One region of the Pseudomonas sp. S3_E10 genome, then DNA from elsewhere that is predicted to be linked to it. Evidence: riboswitches for the same ligand, from Rfam matches in the RefSeq annotation. Region 1 holds a riboswitch; each other region holds the start of a gene.

Region 1 (7,452 bases):
TGTGCCAATCCAGCAGGCGCTGCGGGCTGAGGCTCAGACCGGTGGGGTTGTTGGGGTTGACCACCACCAGCACATCGAGGCCATCGAGGAAAAAGTCGACTTCCTGCTCCTGCACCTCACGCACCACGTAACCCGCGCGGCGCCAAGCTTCGGCGTGTTCGGCGTAGCACGGCGATAACACGCCGACCTTGCCCGCACGGCGCAGGCGTGGCAGCAACTGGATCGCCGCCTGGGAACCGGGCACCGGCAACACGTGCGCCGCGCCGTAATACTCGCCGGCGGCCTGCTCCAGGCCGTCGTCGGTTTCCGGCAGGCGCGCCCAAGCGCGTAGCGGTATCTCGGGGATCGGCCAGGGCCAGGGCGCAAGGCCGCTGGAGAGATCCAGCCAGTTGGCCTCGGCAATCCCGTATTGAACCGACGCTTTGCGCAGCCGACCACCGTGTTCAAGCATAGAATTGCGCCCCCGCGCATAGGATCAGCAGCCACAGCCAAACGCCGCGCTGCACCAGTTGCCAGCCTCGTTCGATTGAATCGGCATCCGCCGCCGGGCCTTCGCCCAATGGCGGGCGCTGGTGCAGCTCGCCGTGATAAATCGCCGCACCGCCCAATTCGACGCCCAGTGCGCCGGCCCCGGACGCCATCACCGGCCCCGCGTTGGGGCTGTCCCATGTCGGCCCCTGGGTACGCCAGCATTTGAGCGCCAGGGCGGTTTTGCCCAGCACCGCGTAGGTCAAGGCCACCAGGCGCGCAGGAATGTAGTTCAGTACGTCGTCGATTTTCGCCGCCGCCCAGCCAAAGCGTTCAAAGCGCTCATTGCGATAGCCCCACATGGCGTCGAGGGTATTGCTCAAACGGTAGAGCACCACCCCCGGTACGCCAGCGACCACGAACCAGAACAACGCGGCAAACACCGCATCACTGCCGTTTTCGAGCACCGATTCGGTGGCGGCACGGGCTACTTCGGTGCTGTCCAGCTCGCTGGTCTGGCGGCTCACCAGGTAACTCACCCGCGTGCGCGCTTCATCCAGGTCATCGCTGCGCAACGCCTGGGCGACAGGCAGTACATGTTCACCCAGGCTGCGCATGCCGAGGGCACAGTACAGCGCCAGAATCTCCAGCGCCCACCCGATATAGGGCGCCCACGACAGCGCGGTGGCCAGCAGCGTCAACGGCACCACGGCGATAAACCATGCCGTCACGCCATGGCTGCGCCAGCCACGGCCACCGCTATTGAAGCGTTGCTCGATGCGCCCGGCAAAATTGCCGAACGCCACCAGCGGATGCCGACGCCTGGGTTCACCCAGCAGCGCATCCAACGCCACCCCGGCGACACACAGCAAGGCCACACTCATTGACTCGCTCCCCACGTATTCTCATACAACATGTCTTTCAGCGGCCGCGGTTCGGCCCAGCCTTCGAGCTGCAACATCGGTGCCGGATAGAATTCGGCCACCGGCCCCAGGCACAGCACGGCCAGGGGTTTGGCGCCGGGCGGCAGGCCCAGCAGATCGGCCAGGGCCTGGGGGTCGAACAACGATACCCAGCCCATGCCCAGCCCTTCGACACGGGCAGCCAGCCATAGATTCTGGATCGCACAGGACAGCGAAGCCATGTCCATTTCCGGCAAGGTACGGCGGCCGAAAATGTGCCGCTCGCGATCATCCATCAACGCCGCCACCAGTACTTCAGCGCAGTCGTGAATGCCTTCGACCTTGAGCTTCATGAATTCATCGGAACGTTCGCCCAGGGCTTGGGCGGTGCGCACGCGCTCTTCTTCGACCACTTGCTGGATTTGCCCACGCAGGTGGCGGTCGCTGATGCGGATAAAACGCCACGGCTGCATCAAACCCACACTGGGTGCCTGATGCGCGGCCTGGAGCAGGCGATGAAGCAATTCGGGAGCCACCGTACCGCCGCTGAAGTGGCGCATGTCGCGGCGCTCGGCGATGGCGCGGTAGACGGCGTCGCGGTCGGCCGGGGCAAATGCGTTGTCGGTCATGGCCCTATCGAGGGCAAGCCCCCTCCCACATTGGGTGCAAACAAGGCGGCGACCGCTGATGGGTTCGATGGGAAATAAAAGTGCACATAAGAGGCTGTCATCCGCCCCTGTCGGTAAACCGCCTCGGCACCGCGCCCACCGTTAGGGCTCAGGCCACGGGCAATCGGCTGGCACTCGGTGCTGGTCAGGGAATGGTGATACGTGTGCCCGCGCAACACGCCTTCCGGCAATTCGACGCTTTGCAGGGCCAGGGCCGCGAGTTTCTTTTGCATCACCGCATCGCCCGGTAAAAGGCCGAGCAGTTCGGCACGGTTGCCGTCGACGTCGGTGAGCGAGTCCAGCAGGTAGAGCATGCCGCCGCATTCGGCGAGCAACGGCTTGCCGGCGGCGTGGTGGGCGCGGATGGCAGCGAGCATCGGGGTATTTTCCGACAGCGCCTGGTGGTGCAGTTCCGGGTAACCACCGGGCAGATAGAGGCTGTCGGCGTCGGGCAGTGCGTGATCATGGATCGGCGAAAAGAAGCTCAACTGAGCCCCCATCGCTCGCAGCAGGTCGAGGCTGGCGCCGTAGGTGAACGCGAAGGCTTCGTCACGGGCGACGGCGATGCGCACGCCCTTGAGCAATGGCTCCGCCTCGATCACCTGCGGTGCGGCGAAGGCCACCGGCGGCGGCAGCGCGACTTCGCAACTACCGCCCAGGGCTTGGGCGGCGGCGTCCAGGCGCATATCGAGATCATTCAATTCGCTGGCCTGCACCAGCCCCAGGTGACGACTGGGCAGCTCGATACCGGTCTCACGTGACAACGCGCCGTACCAGCGCAGGCCTTCGGTGAGGCTGCCTTCGAGCAACTGCGCATGGCGCAGCGTGCCGACGCGGTTGGCCAGTACCCCGGCAAACGGCAGGTCCGGCTGATAGCGCGCCAGGCCCAATGCCAGCGCGCCAAAGGTCTGGGCCATGGCGGTGCCGTCGATCACGCCCAACACCGGCACGCCGAAGTGCCGCGCCAGGTCGGCGCTGGACGGCGTGCCGTCGAACAGGCCCATCACGCCCTCGATCAGGATCAGGTCCGCCTCCCCCGCCGCTTCCCACAACAAGCGGCGACTTTCCTGCTCGCCCACCATCCACATGTCCAATTGATAAACCGGCGCACCGCTGGCGCGCTCATGGATCATCGGGTCCAGAAAGTCCGGGCCGCATTTGAACACGCGCACGTTGCGCCCCAGGTTACGATGCAAACGGGCGAGCGCGGCGGTGACGGTGGTTTTGCCCTGGCCGGACGCCGGAGCGGCGATCAATACAGCCGGGCAATGACGGGGCGGGTTCACAGTTCGACGCCCTTCTGTGCCTTGATACCGGCCTGGAACGCATGCTTGAGCATGCCCATTTCAGTGACGGTGTCGCCCATTTCGATCAACTCGGGCTTGGCGCCACGGCCGGTGACGACCACGTGTTGCATCGGTGGGCGGGCTTGCAGGTCGCTCAGAACATGATCGAGGTCGAGGTAGCCATGCTTGAGGGCAATATTGAGCTCATCCAGCACCACCAGGCCAATGGACGGGTCTTGCAGTAATTGGCGCGACACGGCCCAGGCGGCTTCGGCGGCGGCAATATCGCGCTGCCGGTCCTGGGTTTCCCAAGTGAAGCCTTCGCCCATCACGTGAAAGCGCACTTGCTCGGGGAAACGGCGGAAAAACAATTCTTCGCCGGTACTGTTACGCCCCTTGATGAACTGCACCACGCCGCACTGCATGCCATGGCCCATGGCGCGGGCGAGCATGCCGAATGCCGAGCTGCTCTTGCCTTTGCCATTACCGGTGAGCACCAATAGCAAGCCGCATTCATTGGGTGAATTGGCGATGCGCTCGTCGATCACGGCTTTTTTGCGCAGCATGCGTGCCAGGTGGCGTTCATCGCGGTCGGGGGTATCGGTCATGGCAGCTCTCCGTTGGGGCTGAACAAAAACGGCGGGCAGGGAAAAGAAAAAACAGACAGCCAAGCATCGCCCACCGTGATGCTGTTGGATGATCCTGGCCGGTCTCCGGGCTCATGAGTGGCGTTCTGAAGCGAACAGGCCGACGCTGCGCCTTCCCATATCGCGAGCGATACAGTGGCTCAATGCAGGGTCTTGACTCATTTACCGTTGCGGGGGCAGCGCCGGAATTGCGGCGGCGCTGTGTATAAGCGCGCTCACTCACCGGTTTCCCTGTTTCACTCTGTCGACCCACGGGTCACAGAGCACCTGGAACAAGCGGCGAAGGTTAGTGGGTTGGAGGGCTAGCTGCAAGCGTCAAGCCTAAAGCTACAAGCAGGCATTGCGCCGTCTTGCAGCTTTAAGCGTGCAACGTGGCATTGATTCTAAGGATTACGCGCCAGATTGCCCGGCAATACGCGCTTGGCACTCAGGTAAGCATTCTGCCAATACGCTTTGGACAGGGTGTCCAGTTTCACCGTGCCACCGGTTTGCGGCGCATGGACAAAGCGACCTTCACCCACGTAGATCCCAGCATGGCTGACCTGCGAGCCACCACCGGTGGCGAAGAACAATAGGTCGCCGGTTTGCAGGTTCTGCTCGCTCACATCCTGGGCGCGCATCACGATCAGCTCGCGCGTGGTGCGTGGCAGGGAAATGCCGGCGGCGTCGCGGTAGACGAAGCCGATCAGGCCGCTGCAATCAAAACCGGAGTCCGGCGTGTTACCGCCCCAGCGATAAGGCGTGCCGACCAGGCCCAGCGCACGAAAGAGCACGTCTTCGGCAGCAGGCGAAAAGTTCTGGGTGGAATAATTGAACACCGGCTTGGGCTTGACCGCGATGGGCGCGGGCGGCGGTGTGCGGCTGGCGCAGGCGCTGAGAAGCGCGGCGCAAACAATTAGAATCAGGCGGGCCGAGGTCGACATGTGCAGAACAATCCTGGTCTGGATGCGGCTTTCGCTGCCGAACGCTGAAAACCAGAACGCGCAAGCAAAGCTCGCGCGAACGGGTTACAACAATATCCAGGGATTCTAGCGCTTACGCGTCAAACTTCAAGTATCACTTTAAGTTTACTTACTGGCGGTAACCGTAGTCGGGGCCATGGCGAGTGCGCGCTTGGCTTCGATGAAGGTTTTGCTCCAGTAGCTGTCACCCAGGCTGTCGACTCGCACACCGCCACTGCGACGGCTGCTGGAGTGGATAAACTGGTTGTCACCCAAGTAGATACCGGCGTGACTGACACGACCACGGCCTGCCGTACTGAAGAAAAGCAGATCACCGGGCTTGAGGTTGTTGCGTGCGACCAACGGTGCTTTCACGTTGATCATTTCGCGCGTGGAGCGTGGCAGGTTCATGCCGGCTTCTTCGCGAAACAGATAGCCGATAAAACCGCTGCAATCGAAACCGGCTTCGGAGGTACCGCCGAAACGGTAACGGGTACCGATCAGGGACATGCCGCGTTCTAGGATGCTGTCGGCCAGAACTGGAAGCTGGTAAGGCTTGTTGCCGGAGAAATCGGCCAGTTCTTTCTCGGTTGCCAGCTCTTCTTCATAAACGGAAGCAGACTGCGCAGCGACGAATTTTGCCTGGGACTGTTGTTGAGGCTTCTGCTGCTCTGCCACTTGTTGAGGGTGGGAGGCGCAACCAAACAACAGGGTAACGAGTGCGAGAGGCACGAGGGGTGCGAAGCGATTTAGCATGGGCACGACCGTGGCTGATGTGTAAAGAAGCCGAGACTATGCCCTCTATCACATCGATTTGCAAATTCAATCGTGCGCTATGTGACTTCGCGATTGGACCGTGACATCTAAGCCCTGATTCCAATTAATGACGTAAATGCGTAGCCCGCCGGGCTCAGACGTAGGTTTTCTGGCGCCTGAAAAGTGCCGAATCGTGACAAATCAACGTGTTACCAACCCAACGTCTCTTTGAGAAAAGGGATCGTCAATTTTCGTTGCGCCTGCAAAGAGGCCTGATCGAGCTGCTCAAGCAAATCGAACAAGGCGCTCATGCTGCGGGTACCGCGGGTGAGGATAAAGTGCCCCACTTCGTCGGTGAGGTGCAGGCCACGACGGGATGCACGCAATTGCAGGGCGCGCAGCTTGTCTTCGTCGGACAGGGGGCGCATCTGGAAGATCAGCGCCAGGGTCAGGCGTGACTTGAGGTCGGCCAACTTGACCGGCAATTCCCGAGGCGACGTGGCGGCGGCAATCAGCAAGCGCCGGCCGCTGTCACGCAAGCGATTGAATAAATGGAACAGCGCCTCTTCCCAATCCGCCTTGCCGGCGATCACCTGCAGGTCATCCAGGCACACCAGTTCGTACTGTTCAAGGTTGTCGAAGATGCCGATGCCGCGATCCATCAGCTCAGCCAACGGCAGGTATACCGCCGGCTCACCCATTTGCTCGAAGCGCAGGCAGGCGGCCTGCAACAGGTGGGTACGCCCCACGCCATGCTTGCCCCACAGATAGATCAGGCTTTCAGTCCACCCGGCGTCGGCTTCGCAGAGCCGCTCGACATAGCCGAGTGCAGCGGCATTGGCGCCTGGGTAGTAATTGATAAAGGTGGCGTCATCACGCAGACGCACACCTAAGGGCAGCTGAATCGGTTTCATGCTGACTGAACGGCTCCCATCGAACCGTTAGTGGCCTCTGTGTAAAGTTTGCAAAGTTTATACCCGTGAAGCCGGGCGCACAATGCAGCAGACCACAAGCAAAATCAAAGGTTTGCGTTAACTTGCCGGTTTTTTGCGGTTTGTTTGACGGCACAGGGCCATAAACGCCAAACCCGGCCGAAGCCGGGTTTGTGACGCCGCGATTACAACTCGGGGTCTTCGACGCCCGTGTACACCTCGGAATCCTTGTACAAATCATGTACATGGCGCACCAGCACCATAATCACCGCCGCCACCGGCAGCGCCAGGAGGATGCCCGTAAAGCCAAACAGCTCGCCGCCCGCCAGGATCGCAAAGATCACCGCCACGGGGTGCAGGCCGATTCGATCGCCCACCAGCAATGGGGTGAGCACCATGCCTTCCAGGGCCTGGCCGACCATGAATACCGCAACAATGCCCAGCATCGGGTAAAGGTCACCGCCAAACTGGAACAGCCCGGCCACCAGCGCCGCACCGATACCAATCACAAACCCCATGTACGGCACGATGGCGGCCAAGCCCGCGATCAGGCCGATCAACAGGCCCAGCTCCAAGCCTATCGCCATCAAGCCGGCGGCGTAGATGATCCCCAGTGCCAGCATCACCAGCAACTGCCCGCGCACGAACGCCCCGAGCACTTCATGACACTCACCGGCCAGGGCGACGATGCGCTCCTCGCGGTTGCGCGGCAGCAGGCTGCGGATCTTGGCCATCATCACATCCCAATCGCGCAGCAAATAGAACGCTACCACCGGGATCAGCACCAGGTTGGTCAGCCAGCCGATCAATGCCAGGCTGGAGGCGGTGGCCTGGCTGAGGATCACACCCACG
Region 2 (7,452 bases), 290 kb from region 1:
CCATAACCCGCCCGCGACAGGCCCAGAGCGATGCCGACCTGACTGCTGGCGGGGCCGGGCAGGAATTGGCACAGCGCGACCAGGTCGGCATAGCTGTGCTCACTGAGCCAGCGCCGCCGCGTCACGAACTCGGCGCGAAAATAGCCGAGGTGGGCGATGGGGCCGCCGAACGAGGTGAGGCCCAGGCGCAGGAAGATCAGGAACACCGACCAGGGGCTGTTGGAGCAATCGGCGCGGGTGTTGGTCACGGTTGGGGTCTCTGGTGGTGCTCAAAAAAGGTGGAAGAGTGCCATTTTTGCCGCCGTTATTGAATTTATTCGCGGTAGTTCGAGTCACTCAAGCATAGCGTTGCTTTCTACCCCTCCAGCTCAAGGACCGACCATGACCTTCTTCATCTTCCTGCTCGCCTGCGCCGCCGCCGCCAGCACCGGCATTATCTTCAAGCCCGGCGCCTGGTACGAATCCCTGGTCAAGCCCAGCTTCACCCCGCCCAATTGGCTGTTCCCGGTCGCGTGGACCATCATCTACCTGCTGCTGGCCTGGGCCGGTTATCGTCTGAGCCTGATACCGGGCAGCGAAATGGTGTTGGCGCTGTGGGCCGCACAAATCGCCTTGAACACCTTGTGGACGCCGGTGTTCTTCGGTGCCCATCGCCTGCTCGCCGGCATGGTGGTTATCGTGCTGCTATGGCTCACCGTGGCGGCGATGGTGGTATTGGCGGTGCGCCTGGACCTGATCACCGGCTTGATCCTGTTCCCGTACCTGGCGTGGCTGTGCGTGGCGGCGGCGCTGAATTTCTCGATCTTGCGCAATAACCGCTGATGGCTCACAAACTCTGGCCTGCGAGCGAGGCTGAACTGGCCCAAATGCGCCGCTTCAATCAAAAGCTCGCGTGGATGCCGCGCTTTAAAATCCGCAACCGCGTCACACCGCGTCTGATCCAGGCGCTGTTGCGTGCAAGCCAAACGTTCAAGCAGGCGCCCGTGGTCGAATGCAAAGTGGTGGCGGGCGTGCCCGTGCGCATCCTGCGCCCGAGCGGCCCGCCCAAGGGGGTGGTACTGGATATTCACGGCGGCGGTTGGGTGATCGGCAATGCGCAGATGGACGACGACCTCAACCTCGGCATGGTCAATGCGTGCGACGTGGCGGTGGTGTCGGTGGATTATCGGCTGGCGGTGGATACGCCGGTTGAAGGGCTGTTGGAGGACTGCCTGGCGGCGGCGCATTGGTTGCTCGCCGAGGAAGAGTTTGCGCATTTGCCGGTGGTCTTCGTCGGCGAATCGGCCGGCGGGCATCTGGCGGCGGCGACGTTGCTGGTGTTCAAACAATGGCCAGAGTTGCTCAAACGGGTAAGCGGTGCGGTGTTGTATTACGGCGTTTACGATTTGACTGGCACACCGAGCGTGCGCCAGGCCGGGCCGAGCACGTTATTGCTGGACGGGCCGGGGATGGTCGAGGCGTTGCGCTTGCTCACGCCGGAATTAAGTGATGAACAGCGCAGGCAACCGCCGTTGTCGCCGTTGTATGGCGACTTTGAAGGTATGCCGCCAGCGTTGATGTTCGTGGGCGAGTTGGACCCGCTCAGGGACGACACGTTGCTCATTGCTGAACGATGGCCGCAGGCCGAGGCCCATCTGCTGCCGGAGTCGGCGCACGGGTTCATTCATTTTCCGGTGGCGATGGCGGATGGGGTGTTGGGGTATGGCCGAAGGTGGATCACGAAACGTATCAATGGCGAACAATAAAGCCGTTCGCCACAACGGCTGATCGGCATGATTTAAAAGGCTAGGCAGGCGGAAAGTCCTTATAGCACTTTGGCAGGTATCCCCAGATTCTCAGCACACATATCCACCCATTTTTCAGGCCGCCATTAGTGAAGTTTGGCCAGACGTGACGGTCGGCGGGCGCATGGTGGGCTGTTTGTTGTGGGTTTCCCAGCGCTGATCTTTGCTGCCCGACGGCATGGTCGCTCAGTTAGAGCGCAACCGCAGTATTTGCGCCCCATCAAACGGGTCCGTCAGGTAGTGCCCCTGCACGCCGAACGTGTCCTGCAGGCGTTGCGGTGTGAGTACATCCATCGGCTTGCCCAGCGCCACCAATCGCCCGCGATCCAGCACGGCCAACCGATCACAGGTCAGTGCCTGGTTGAGATCGTGCAGCGCAATCAATGTCGTCACCGGCAGCGCCTGGACACCTTTCAAAATCGCCAGTTGATGCTGGATATCCAGATGGTTGGTCGGCTCATCCAGCAACAGAATCTGTGGCCGTTGCGCCAGGGCACGGGCGATGTGCACGCGTTGGCGCTCGCCGCCGGAGAGGCTGCGCCAGGCGCGTTGGCTCAGATGGGTGGCGTCCACGTCGTGCAGGGCCTGGCGCACGATTGTGTCGTGGTCGTGTGACCATGGGCTCAGCGCCGACAGCCAGGGTGTGCGGCCCAGCGCCACGGCGTCGAACACGCGGATCGCGTCGTCGGTGTCGGCCTGCTGCTCCACCACCGCCAACTGTTGCGCGATGGTGCGGCGCGAGAGGTCGCCCAGGCGTTGGCCGCCCAGTCGCACCTCGCCGCTGGCGGGCGTACGCAAGCCCGCCAGCAGTTTGAGCAGGGTGGATTTGCCGGAACCGTTCGGGCCGACGATGCCCAAGGTTTCACCCAGGTTTACCTCCAGGTGAATCTCGCGCAGCAACTCGGCCTCGCGCACCTTGAAGCCCAGGCCCGTGCAACTGAGCACTGTCATCGGGCATTCCTCCGGCCGATCAGGATCAGCGCAAACACCGGCGCGCCGACCAGCGCCGTGACCACGCCCACCGGGATCACCTGGCCCTTGATCAAGGTGCGCGATAGCACATCGGCCGCGATCAGGAACAAGGCGCCGCCCAACGCACTGGCCGGCAGCAGTCGCGAGTGCCCGGTGCCGAGCAACAAGCGCACGGCGTGGGGGATCACCAGGCCGACAAAGCCAATGGAGCCGACAATCGACACCATCACCGCCGTGACCAGCGCGGCGCAGCCCACCAGCACAAACTGTACGCGGCGCACCGCAATGCCGAGGGACGCCGCCGAGTCGCTGCCGAAGGTAAACGCATCCAGCGCACGCCGGTGCCACAGGCACACGGCCAAGCCCGCCACGGCGACCGGCACCGCCAGCCACACCGACGGCCAGCGCACGCCGCTGAGGTTGCCGAGCAGCCAGAACAGGATGCCGCGCGCCTGTTCCGAGCTGGCGGACTTGGTGATCAGGAATGCGGTGAGCGCATTGAACAGCTGCGAGCCGGCGATGCCCGCGAGGATGATCTGCCCGGTGCCGCTCATGGAGCCACTGGCCCGCGCCAATAAAATCACCAGGGCGAATGCCGCCATGGCCCCGACAAACGCGCCGGCCGACAGCGAAACCAAGCCGCCGCCCACGCCCATCAACGCCACCAGCACCGCGCCGGTCGAGGCGCCGGCGCTGATGCCCAACAAGTACGGGTCGGCCAACGGGTTACGCAACAACGATTGCAGAATCACCCCGCAGGTGGCCAGCCCGGCGCCGCAGGCGGCGGCGACCAGGGTGCGCGTGAGGCGGTAGTTCCACACCACGCCTTCGTCGATGGGGTCCAGCAGGTAGCCGGCGTTCCACAGTTTATTGGCGAGCACCTGCAACACCACCTGCGGTTCGATGGCGGTTTCGCCGATGGCCACGCCGGCGAGGACGGCGGCCAGCAGCAGCGCGAGGGCGAGTAGGGTACGGATCATTTGGGCAGGTTGTAGCCGTCGATGGCCGCGGCCAGTTGTTCAAGGCCATCAAAGGTGCGCAGGCTTGCCTGCAGCGCCAGGGCATCGAGGATGATGATGCGGTTGTTTTTTACCGCGTCCATGTTGCGCGTGACCGGGTCGCTGCGCAGGAAGGCGAGTTTCTTTTCATGGTCGTCGGCGGGGTAGCGGCGGCGGTCCATGCGGGCGATCACCAGGAAGGTCGGGTTGGCTTTGGCGAGGGTCTCCCAGCCGACGGCGGGCCACTCTTCATCGGACTGCACCACGTTGTGCAAACCGAGGGTTTCCAACATGAATTCGGGAACGCCCTTGTGCCCGGCCACATAAGGGTCGCTGGCCATCTCGGCGCTGGAGAACCAGACCAGTGCGCTGGCGTGTTTCAAGCCCTTGCCTTGCGCGGTGGCGACGGATTTGGCCAGGCGCGCTTTGAGTTCGTCGTTCAGTTGTTGGCCGCGATCCTGCACGTCGAAGATCTGCGCCAGTTGGTGGATGCTTTTGTAGATCGTCTCGATGCGGAACGGCTCCAGCCGCGTGCCGTCGGCGCCGACCAGGTTGTCTTTGCCTTCACAGTCGGAGGGCAGCAGGTAGGTGGGGATTTGCAATTCATGGAACTGCTCGCGCGTGCCCACCACCCCTTGCGCGCCGACCACCCATTCCAGCTCGGCCGCCACCAGTTGCGGGCGCTTGGCGATCACCGCTTCAAAGCTCGGCTCGTTGTTGGCCAGGCGGTCGATGCCGTCGTTCTGCGCCTTGAACGGCGCCAACACGCTGTTGAACCACAGCGAGGTGCCGACCACTTTGTCACCCACGCCCAGGGCGTAGAGCATTTCGGTGGCGGCCTGGCCGATGGTCACGCTGCGCTCGGGGGCGTGCTGGAAGGTCACGGTGCTGCCGCAGTTTTCGACCGCCAGCGGGTAATGAGTGGGCGCCGCTTGGGCCAGGGCACACAAGCCCAGCCCGGCGATCAGGGCGGTAACGCGTGGCAGCATGGGGCAATCTCCGTGTGAACCGTACGTGCAGCAGGGGCGTTACGGCTCGGAAATACGCCCTCGAACGCTGCCGCTCGGGCAGGCGAGGATGTCCTTCCCGGACACCCCGCCGGTGAGTGATGTTGCTGGGCCGGCAGGTCTCCTGACTGATGCGTCGTCGCCTCGCTCCGGCCTTCCCGGACGGTGTCCAGTGGCATGAAGGAGCAGGCTCGGCATCTACAGTTGCGGGGGCAGTTTCGATTGGCGCCGCGTGCGGCGTTTCGAATTCCCTATTAGTCCCGTTTGGGAACCGGCGCGGTATGGTAGTCCATCTTGGGCGCTGGGTGGAGGTACAATTCGGGTCCGTCCATAACCAACCCAAGGAAGGCCATGTTGATACGTCTGGGAATAGTGCCACTGTTGTTTTGCATGAGCGCACACGCCGCTGACCCTGCGCTCGCCCGCTACACCGACGCGATCGGCGACAGGGCCCGCGCCATCGCCCAGTTGGATGACGCAACCATTCTTGCCGAGGAAGCCAAACTGGCGCCCATCGCCAGTGACCTGTTGCGCAAGGTCGCGCCGCTGATCCGCAAGGGCGGCACCGGCACTGCGGTCCAGGAATTTTTACTCGACCAGTACGCACAGCACGGCTGGCTGCCGATGATGTTCGGTTATCGCGGCTACCCGGCAGCGGTGGCGGTGTCGGTGAATAACCAGGTGAGCGCCGCGCCGCCCACCGATGTGCCGTTCCCGGACGCGGCGCTGGTAAAAGTGGAGTTGATCGCGGCATCGGCGCAGGCCCATGTTGCTCAGGTCTGGACGTTTGCCACACCCAATGCCACCCCGGCGCAACGCCAATTGCTGATGACTGCGCGCCGTGCGCTGGCCAACGGAGTCGCCCACGTTCAGGGCGGCGAGCGGCTGGCCAATGTGGGGGCGGCGATACAACAGGAACTGGACGCGGGCCATGCCGTCGCGGTGCGTGAGTTTGCGGGCTATGCCATGGGGCAGGCGCGCATACAAAAGCCGCAAGTGCTCGGTTACAAGGTCGAGGGTGACAGCCCGTTGATGCAACCCGGGCAAGTGCTCAACGTGTATGTGATCGCCAAGGCGGGCACCGTTGGTGTGAGGTATCAGCCACCGGACTTTTGGAGCCTGCTCTCCACGGACGGTGCCGACGGCGTGATGTTGTCGGCGATGGTCGAGGTGACGGCAGATGGGCACCGGCTGCTTAGCCGGATGCTGGATTGATGCGCTGTACCGCCCTGCGAATGCTTGGGCGATGGGGTGATACGCAGTGATGGCTCAATGATATTATTTGCCGCGCCCTTTCGATTCGCCTTTGTTCATGGAGAACTTATGTCTTTTCGCAACGTCCTTGTCCTGACCCGGCTTTGCACCTTGTTACTGCTGGGTGGTTGCGCCCAGTCAGTGTCGTCACCCCCACCTGCTGCGCCAGTGCCGCTTGAACCGTTAGGACAGGTTTTGCCCTCGAACCCTTCAAGGCTGGGCTGGATCGACCAGATCATTGATCAAGACCCCGTCGTCACTTCTGCGCGCAAGCCCGTACTCCAACCGGCTCCGGATAACGACGCGCGCATTGCCAAATTGCGTAAACAAGACGGTGGCGTGCTGCCCGAGGGCTATTGGGCGCTCTACAAGCAGAACCTGGAAGCCATGCAGTACGACTTGAACCACCAGCATGACGCGGCCCGTGCCGAATACGTAAACACCTACCGCGATGAGTTGAGTCGTTTGAACGACGTGACACTGCAAACCATGGCCACCGCGCCCCAGGCACTGGATGCCCACACCCGCAGCCAGTTAAACGCACGCCTGACTGACCGCACCGCGGCCTATATCACAACCAGCAATCAGTCGTTCCGGGCGGCCACGGACGCCCACATTAACCGCATGGCCTTGATGGATCGCCAATACGATGTCTGCGCACGCCACCCGGATTGCTGGGATGCACCAGTCAAGCACTAGCCTCGATACGTCATACACAGGGAGTGAGTCATGAATGCTGATCAATGGATTGTTTTGTTCGAGCGGGCCTTTCGTGAAATGGGCGATAAACTCGAACAGGTGTTGCAACTGAACAGTTGCCGCGAGCACTGGATTCAGGCCGAAATCAGCTTGTATGCCTGGTTCAAGAATGAGATCAGCCTCTGGACCGATTTGCCGATTGGCGAGCGGCGCAAAGCCGACCTGTATGCCCTGGACGACAGTGGCTCAACGAGCATGGTTGCTGAAATCAAGTGTCTGGGCGACATATCCCAAGCCAAGTGCCTGGAGGGCAATTGGTCAGTGAGGGCTGATGTTGAGCGGTTGCGCTCATTCGAATGCCCGGTCCGGTTGTTTGTGCTGGTGATTGCCAAAGGTGAGCGCGAGACCAACACCGGACGACGCCTTCGCGGGGATGAGTGGGTAGATGGGCGTGACTGCGTCAACGTAGACCTGGGGTTTGCCTTGATCCGCCTGTGGGCGCTTTGACGCAGCTGCTTTCCCTTCGGGCATGCGACTGGCTTACTGCGCGAGCAACGGCTGGAAGCAAGTAAGGGCATGCTGCAAAAGCAGTGGGGGAAGTGACGGTCGATTGGTCGAAAAGCACCGCAGGTCAAAGGTGGGAGCAAGCCCGCTCCCACAGTTGACGGGTGTTGCCTGTTTTATTTGCGATCCCGCCACACCGTCTGTGCATTGCAGAACTCGCGCACACCAAAGTGC
Region 3 (7,452 bases), 930 kb from region 1:
CGCGAGTATCACCGGCGGTACGCCACAGTTGCGTATCGATCTTTTGCAACACGCCCGGGCGGCGTCCGGTCCAGGGCTCGGCCAGGGCGCAGTCCAGCGGGTCGAAGCCCAGCTCGAACGCCTTGGCCAACACCCGCAGCACGCTCGATTGCGGGCCACGGCCATCCCCACGGGGAATACGCAGCAAGGCCAGCAAGGTATCAATGCGCAGACGGCCTTGGGGCGACTCGCCAAAGATATGCAGGCCGTCGCGGATCTGCGACTCCTTCAAGTCACACAGGTAGGTGTCCAGGCGCGGCAGCCAGATGGCGGCATCGGCATCGGCGTCGCCGTCCAGTTCAAGCTCCTGGTCGATACGGGTTTCGCGCACCAGCTTGAGAATGTCTTTTTGCAGCTCACGGGCGCGGCGCGGGTCGAGCAATTGAGCTTCGTAGTACTCGTCCGCCAACAGCTCCAGGTTACGCAGCGGGCCATAGGTTTCGGCGCGGGTCAGCGGCGGCATCAGGTGGTCGATGATCACCGCCTGGGTGCGCCGCTTGGCCTGGGCGCCCTCGCCCGGATCGTTGACGATAAACGGGTAGATATTCGGCAGCGGCCCCAGCAGCACGTCGGGCCAGCAGTTTTCCGACAAGCCCACGCCCTTGCCCGGCAGCCACTCGAGGTTACCGTGCTTGCCCACGTGAATCACGCCATGGGCGCCGTAGGTGTGGCGCAACCAAAAATAGAACGCCAGGTAACCATGCGGCGGCACCAGGTCCGGGTCGTGGTACACCGCACTGGCATCCACCTGGTAACCCCGCGCCGGTTGAATGCCGACAAAAGTCAGGCCCAGGCGCAGCCCGGCAATCATCAGGCGGCCATCCCGAAACATCGGGTCGTTGTGGGGCGTACCCCAGCGCTCCAGCACGGCCTGGCGATTGGCCTCGGGCAAGCGCAGGAACATCGCCTCGTAGTCATCCAGGCCCAGGCTTTGATGGCAAGGGCGCAGGTCAAGGCTGTCCAGATCATTGGTGACGCCACCGAGCAGCTCATGGATCAATGCCGTGCCGCTGTCCGGCAATGCATCCGGCAGCGAATACCCTTCGGCTTGCAGCGCCCGCAGGATATTCAGCGCCGCCGCCGGGGTGTCCAGGCCCACACCGTTGCCGATGCGCCCGTCGCGGGTCGGGTAATTGGCAAGGATCAGCGCGATGCGCTTGTCTGCATTCGGTACCCGCGCCAACTCGACCCAGCGCCGTGCCAGTTCGGCGACAAAATCCATGCGCTCGGGCGCTGCGCGGTAGCACACCACGTCAGACTGGCTGCGCTCGCTGCGCCAGGCCAGGTCTTTGAAGCTGATGGGGCGGCTGATGATGCGCCCATCCAGCTCCGGCAAAGCGATGTGCATGGCCAAATCGCGCGGGCCCAGGCCCTGTTCGCTGGCCTGCCAGCCGGGCCTGTTGTCTTGGGCGCAAATGGCCTGGATCACCGGGATATTGCGGCGAAACGGGCGCAGGTGCGGAGCTTCGGGGCTTGATTGAGCAAAGCCGGTGGTATTGAGAATCAGCGCCGCGCCGACCTCGTCCAGCAGGTCCTCGACCACCGTCAGGCAACCGGGCTCTTTCAGGCTGGCCACCGCCATCGGCAACGGGTTCAGGCCCGCCACCTGCAAGCGTTGGCAGAACACGTCGATAAAACCGGTATTCGCCGCCTGCAAATGCGAACGGTAGAACAACACCGCGACCACGGGCCGTTCGGCATGCCAATCGGCCTGCCAGTCATTGAGCCGGGCGTTGGCTTTACGCGGGTGATAGATCGCGGTGCGCGCCAGGGGTTGCGGCTCGGCCCACGGGTAATCACGGCCCAGATAACCGCTGGCCAGGCAGCGATAGAAATCCAGCGCATTGCCCAAGCCGCCCTGACGCAGAAATTGCCACAGGCGCTCGCGTTGCTCGGCGTTGACCGTGCTGAGACCACTGAGTTCGGGGTCGGGACGATCATCGCCCGGCACCAGGATCAGCGTGACGCCGCGCTCGGCCAACGCCACCAGACGTTCGATGCCGTAACGCCAATAAGCGATGCCGCCATGCAACGAAATCAGGATGACCTTGGCGTGGCGCAGCACTTCGTCAACGTAGAGGTCGACCGAGGCGTGGTTCTGCACCTGCATCGGGTTGGCCAGGCGCAGGCTGGGGTAATCCTCGGGCAGTTGCTGCGCCGCTTCGGCCAGCAGCGCCAGGCTCGAATCGCCGCTACACAGGATCACCAGTTCGGCGGGGGTTTGACCAAGGTCGGCAATATTGTCGTCCGCGACGAAACCACCGGGCTGAGTCCTGAGCAGGTGCATGGGTTAAGCGCTGAGCGCGGCGCGCAATTGCGCTTCAAGGGCGGCGGCATCCAGCTCCTGGCCGATCAGCACCAGGCGCGTAATGCGCGCTTCGTCTGCGCCCCAGGCGCGGTCGAAATGCTTGTCAAAACGCGTGCCCACGCCCTGGATCAGCAGGCGCATCGGCTTGTTGGGGATCGCGGCGAACCCTTTGATGCGCAGGATGCCGTGTTGCACCACCAGTTGGGTCAGGGCGTCGAGCAGCAGCGCTTCGTCGGCTTGCGGCAGGTCGATGGAGATCGAATCAAACGCATCGTGGTCGTGATCGTCTTCGCCTTCATGGTGGTGATCGTGATGGCTGTGGCGACCATCGATGTGCTCCTCGGAGCCGGCACCCAGGCCGATCAGCACGTCGAGCGGCAGGCGACCGCTGCTCGCTTCAATGACCTTGACGGCCGGCGGCAGCTCTTCGGCGACTTCCAGGCGCACGCGGGCCAGGTCTTCAGGGCTGATCAGGTCGCACTTGTTGAGGATGACCAAGTCGGCGCTGGCCAGTTGGTCGGCGAACAGCTCGTGCAGCGGCGACTCGTGGTCCAGGTTCGGGTCGAGTTTGCGCTGGGCGTCGACCTGGTCCGGGAACGCGGCAAAGGTGCCGGCGGCCACGGCCGGGCTGTCGACCACGGTGATCACCGCGTCAACCGTGCAGGCGCTGCGGATTTCCGGCCACTGGAACGCTTGCACCAGCGGTTTTGGCAGGGCCAGGCCCGAGGTTTCGATGAGGATATGGTCGAGGTCGCCACGACGGGCCACCAGTTCGCGCATCACCGGGAAGAACTCTTCCTGCACCGTGCAGCACAGGCAGCCGTTGGCCAATTCGTAGACACGGCCGTTGGCTTCTTCTTCGGTGCAACCGATGGAGCACTGCTTGAGGATTTCACCGTCGATACCCAGCTCGCCGAATTCGTTGACGATCACCGCGATACGACGGCCCTGGGCGTTGTCGAGCATATGGCGCAGCAAGGTGGTTTTGCCCGAGCCGAGGAAGCCGGTAACGATGGTGACGGGAAGTTTGGCCAGTGTTTTCATCGGATGCCCTTTTGGGGCGGGCATACGGGACGATTGGCCCTGCGACAGCGCGCAGCAGCGGATTTCGTCACCGGATCACCCCGCCCGGTTGAATTGGAAAATCGGTTGCGAGGCAGGTCTCCTGGCTTGGGGCTTGCGGGCCGTACGACCGGCGCCGGCTGCGCCTTCCCGCCTGATCGGCAGTGGCATGGCAGTCGGTAAACCCTTCACAGTTGCGGGGGCAGCCGCGGCTTGAACCGCGTTCCCTTCTTAGCTTCGGCCTGGGCCGAAGAACCTCGAAGGGTGCAAGGCTACAGGGGCTCGGTCAATTTGACTACCGCCGCTCTGCATGCTTTCCTACAAGCCTTGTTTCGGGTGCCCTTCACAGGGTGAAACGGGAAACCGGTACTTCATATCCGTATGGCAAGTCCGGTGCTGCCCCCGCAACGGTAAGCGAGCGAAGCGTCAGATCCACTGTGCCTGTACGGCATGGGAAGGCGATGCTTTATAGACCCAGTGTCCCTCGCAAGCCCGGAGACCGGCCCGAAAACTTCAGATAACAAACCCGCGGTGGGCGGGCGCTGTTCAGAACCCTGTGGGCCTGGCTCGCGGGGTTTTCATGCGCTCGTTTCACCCTGACACCTGAAAGGGACGCGCCATGTCGATCATCAGCAGCACCTCGCACACCGCCAGCAGCACCTCCACCCTGAGCCAACGCCTGAGCGCCGCTATCGGCGCGTCGATCCTCGGTGCGTGCCTGGTGTATTTCGCCGGTTTCTCGCACATTGAGGCGGTGCACAACGCTGCCCACGATACCCGCCACAGCGCCGCGTTCCCGTGCCATTGAGACCTGCCGACATGATCAAGCGTATTGCGCAAACCGCAGGGTTCAGCGGCCTGTTGGCCGCCCTGCTGCTGACCCTGCTGCAAAGCTTCTGGGTTGCCCCGCTGATTCTGCAGGCGGAAACCTTTGAAAAAGCCCCGGCCGCCACAGAGGTTGTGCATGAGCACGCCGCCGGCGCTGCCGCGCACACCCATGACGCCGAAGCCTGGGAGCCGGAAGACGGCTGGCAGCGCGTGCTCTCGACCACGGGCGCCAACCTGGTGGTAGCCGTCGGTTTTGCGCTGATGCTGGCTGGCCTTTACACCTTGCGCACGCCGACTCGCACCGCCCAAGGCCTGCTGTGGGGCTTGGCGGGTTACGCGACCTTTGTGCTGGCGCCAACCCTCGGCCTGCCACCGGAGTTGCCGGGCACTGCCGCCGCTGACTTGGCGCTACGCCAGGCATGGTGGATCGGCACCGCCGCCTCCACCGCCGCCGGTATTGCGCTGATCGTTTTCGGCCGCAATGGGCTGCTCAAAGTGCTGGGCGCAGCCATCCTCGCGGTGCCGCACATACTCGGCGCGCCGCAGCCGCTAGTGCATTCAATGCTCGCGCCGCAAGCCCTGGAGGCGCAGTTCAAGATCGCCTCGCAGCTGACCAATATGGCGTTCTGGCTGGCCCTGGGCCTGATCAGCGCCTGGCTGTTCCGTCGCAACCGCGATGATCGCTACTCGGCATGACCTACGTGGTCGGCCTGGGCTGCCAGCGCGGTTGTGATGCAGCCACCCTGTTGGGCCTGTTTGATGCGGCCCTCGCCGAGGGCGGCGTCGAGCGTCACCGTGTCATGGCACTGGCCAGCATCGACCGTAAACAAAACGAGCCGGGGCTACTCGCCCTGGCCCGATGGCTCGACCTGCCCTTGCGGTGCTTCAGCGCCGGGCAACTGGCCGTTTATGAAGCGCGGCTGAGCCATAAATCCGCAGTTGCCTTCGCCCATACCGGCTGTTACGGCATCGCCGAAAGCGCCGCCCTGGCCCTGGCCGAACAGCTCTGCGGCGGCCCTGCCCGCTTGTTGATCACCCGCCGGAAAACCGCCCAGGCCACCTTTGCGTTGGCCTGCGCCGGCTAAAATCCCGATAATCGCGCTTTCCGATCATGAGCATCCTTCATGCTCGCCCGTTTTTCGACAGGAACTCTCCATGACCGTCTACTTCATCGGCGCCGGCCCCGGCGACCCGGAATTGATTACCATCAAGGGCCAACGGTTGATCCGCAGTTGCCCGGTGATCATTTACGCCGGCTCCCTGGTGCCCGCAGCGGTATTGGACGGCCATCAGGCGGAACAGGTGGTCAACAGCGCCGAATTGCACCTGGAGCAAATCATCGACCTGATCAAGGCCGCCCATGCCAAAGGCCAGGACGTGGCACGTGTGCATTCCGGCGACCCGAGCCTGTACGGCGCGATTGGCGAGCAAATCCGCCAGTTGCGCGAATGGGACATTCCCTTCCAGATCATCCCCGGCGTCACCGCAGTGGCGGCCTGCGCTGCGTTGCTGGAGGCCGAATTGACCCTGCCGGACATCGCCCAAAGCGTGATCCTGACGCGCTACGCCGATAAAACCAGCATGCCGGTCGGCGAAGACTTCGACAGCCTGGCCCGCCACGGCACGACCATGGCGATTCACCTGGGGGTCAATCATCTGGAAAAGATCGTCACCGAGCTGTTGCCGCATTACGGCGCGGATTGCCCGATTGCCGTGGTGCACCGCGCGACGTGGCCGGACCAGGATTGGGCGGTCGGCACGCTCGCTGATATCGCCGGCAAAGTCGCCGCCAAGGGCTTTCGGCGCACGGCGCTGATTGTGGTGGGTCGGGTGCTGGCCAATGACAGTTTCAGCGAGTCATCGCTGTATCGGGCTGGGCATGCGCATCTTTATCGACCTTAGCTTTTTTACCAGATGCGTGTATCAGCCAGCGGTCGAGGCGACTGAGGCACCGCTATCGGAAGCAAGCCCCACACCTAATCTTCCGTCTGAGATAAACAACGTAACCCACTGAATTAAAAGTATAAAAAACGGCGCTCACGGGGCGCCGTTTTTTATTTTCGCAGTGAACGCCTTACTCAGTAGTAGGCGTTTTCTTTCTGCGTATGGTCGGTCACGTCACGTACACCCTTGAGCTCCGGAATACGCTCGAGCAAGGTGCGCTCGATGCCTTCACGCAAGGTCACGTCGGCCTGGCCGCAGCCTTGGCAGCCGCCGCCGAACTTGAGGACAGCGATGCCGTCTTCGACGACGTCGATCAAGCTGACCTGGCCGCCGTGGCTGGCAAGCCCCGGGTTGATCTCGGTCTGCAGGTAGTAGTTGATGCGCTCGTTGACCGGGCTGTCGGCGTTGACATTCGGCACCTTGGCGTTGGGCGCCTTGATGGTCAACTGGCCGCCCATACGGTCGGTGGCGTAGTCGACCACGGCGTCATCAAGGAAGGCTTCGCTGAAGCTGTCGATGTACGCGGTGAAGCTTTTCAGCCCCAGGGCGGTGTCTTCAGGCTTCTCTTCACCAGGCTTGCAGTAGGCAATGCAGGTCTCGGCGTACTGGGTGCCGGGCTGGGTGATGAAGACGCGGATACCGATTCCTGGGGTGTTCTGCTTGGACAGCAGGTCGGCCAGATAATCGTGGGCGGCGTCGGTAATGGTTATGGCAGTCATGGAAACTCCTCACAGGCTTGCCGGCAGTTTACGCCAAAATATTACGCAGGTACAAAGTCCGAGTATTTTTGTCGGAAAAGCGTCGACCTGCCTGTCAGAGGTTTTCATAACGATTCATGTCCAACACCCCCTCTTCCACAGGCGTTGTCTCGCGGATGTACTGCGACAAATCATGGAAATACTGCCAGAACAGCGGATGGCTGCGGCGCACGCCCCAACGATCAACGATGGCTTCGAACTGCTTGGCGTCCTTGGCCTGTTCCATCTGCGCAACGAATGCAGGCACTTCCCGGGCCGGGATATTGAACATGAAGTTGGGGTAGCTGCTGAGCACGCCCGGGTAAACGGTCAAGGTATCCAGGCCCGACTGATAGCGATAGGCCTCACCCAGCAGGAACGCCACGTTACTGTGGGCACGGTTGCGCAGCAGGCTGTAGACCATGCGCTGGCCGCTGGCGGTCTCGATACGCAACATCGTCGCTTCGGGCAATTGATCGATCACCTTGAGCCCCGCCGCCGGGCGCGAGGTCAGGCGACTGAGGGCCTGTTCCA

What was found. A riboswitch is a leader RNA that binds a small molecule or an ion and turns the genes downstream of it on or off. The one in region 1 is predicted to bind cobalamin.
Region 2: another riboswitch for cobalamin. It lies ahead of AB4N98_RS21675 (ABC transporter substrate-binding protein); the one in region 1 lies ahead of cobO (cob(I)yrinic acid a,c-diamide adenosyltransferase).
Region 3: another riboswitch for cobalamin. It lies ahead of cobW (cobalamin biosynthesis protein CobW); the one in region 1 lies ahead of cobO (cob(I)yrinic acid a,c-diamide adenosyltransferase).

Annotation. Positions count from the first base shown of each region.
Region 1 is NZ_CP162743.1:4,431,990-4,439,441, reverse strand. Features, by position in the region: gene cobD (threonine-phosphate decarboxylase CobD) at 1-451, opposite strand, end outside; gene cbiB (adenosylcobinamide-phosphate synthase CbiB) at 444-1,352, opposite strand; gene bluB (5,6-dimethylbenzimidazole synthase) at 1,349-1,999, opposite strand; gene AB4N98_RS20370 (cobyrinate a,c-diamide synthase) at 1,996-3,324, opposite strand; gene cobO (cob(I)yrinic acid a,c-diamide adenosyltransferase) at 3,321-3,932, opposite strand; cobalamin riboswitch at 4,012-4,257, opposite strand; gene AB4N98_RS20360 (C40 family peptidase) at 4,355-4,894, opposite strand; gene AB4N98_RS20355 (C40 family peptidase) at 5,039-5,668, opposite strand; gene hda (DnaA regulatory inactivator Hda) at 5,878-6,582, opposite strand; gene AB4N98_RS20345 (AI-2E family transporter) at 6,786-7,452, opposite strand, start outside.
Region 2 is NZ_CP162743.1:4,726,062-4,733,513, forward strand. Features, by position in the region: gene chrA (chromate efflux transporter) at 1-248, opposite strand, end outside; gene tspO (tryptophan-rich sensory protein TspO) at 382-822, shown strand; gene AB4N98_RS21660 (alpha/beta hydrolase) at 822-1,745, shown strand; gene AB4N98_RS21665 (ABC transporter ATP-binding protein) at 1,971-2,735, opposite strand; gene AB4N98_RS21670 (FecCD family ABC transporter permease) at 2,732-3,736, opposite strand; gene AB4N98_RS21675 (ABC transporter substrate-binding protein) at 3,733-4,743, opposite strand; cobalamin riboswitch at 4,859-5,052, opposite strand; gene AB4N98_RS21680 (M24 family metallopeptidase) at 5,113-5,976, shown strand; gene AB4N98_RS21685 (hypothetical protein) at 6,211-6,714, shown strand; gene AB4N98_RS21690 (hypothetical protein) at 6,745-7,221, shown strand; gene AB4N98_RS21695 (aldehyde dehydrogenase family protein) at 7,395-7,452, opposite strand, start outside.
Region 3 is NZ_CP162743.1:5,364,856-5,372,307, reverse strand. Features, by position in the region: gene cobN (cobaltochelatase subunit CobN) at 1-2,326, opposite strand, end outside; gene cobW (cobalamin biosynthesis protein CobW) at 2,330-3,391, opposite strand; cobalamin riboswitch at 3,486-3,684, opposite strand; cobalamin riboswitch at 3,727-3,931, shown strand; gene AB4N98_RS24715 (CbtB domain-containing protein) at 4,029-4,217, shown strand; gene AB4N98_RS24710 (CbtA family protein) at 4,229-4,933, shown strand; gene AB4N98_RS24705 (cobalamin biosynthesis protein) at 4,930-5,322, shown strand; gene cobM (precorrin-4 C(11)-methyltransferase) at 5,393-6,139, shown strand; gene nfuA (Fe-S biogenesis protein NfuA) at 6,316-6,900, opposite strand; gene AB4N98_RS24690 (fatty acid cis/trans isomerase) at 6,995-7,452, opposite strand, start outside.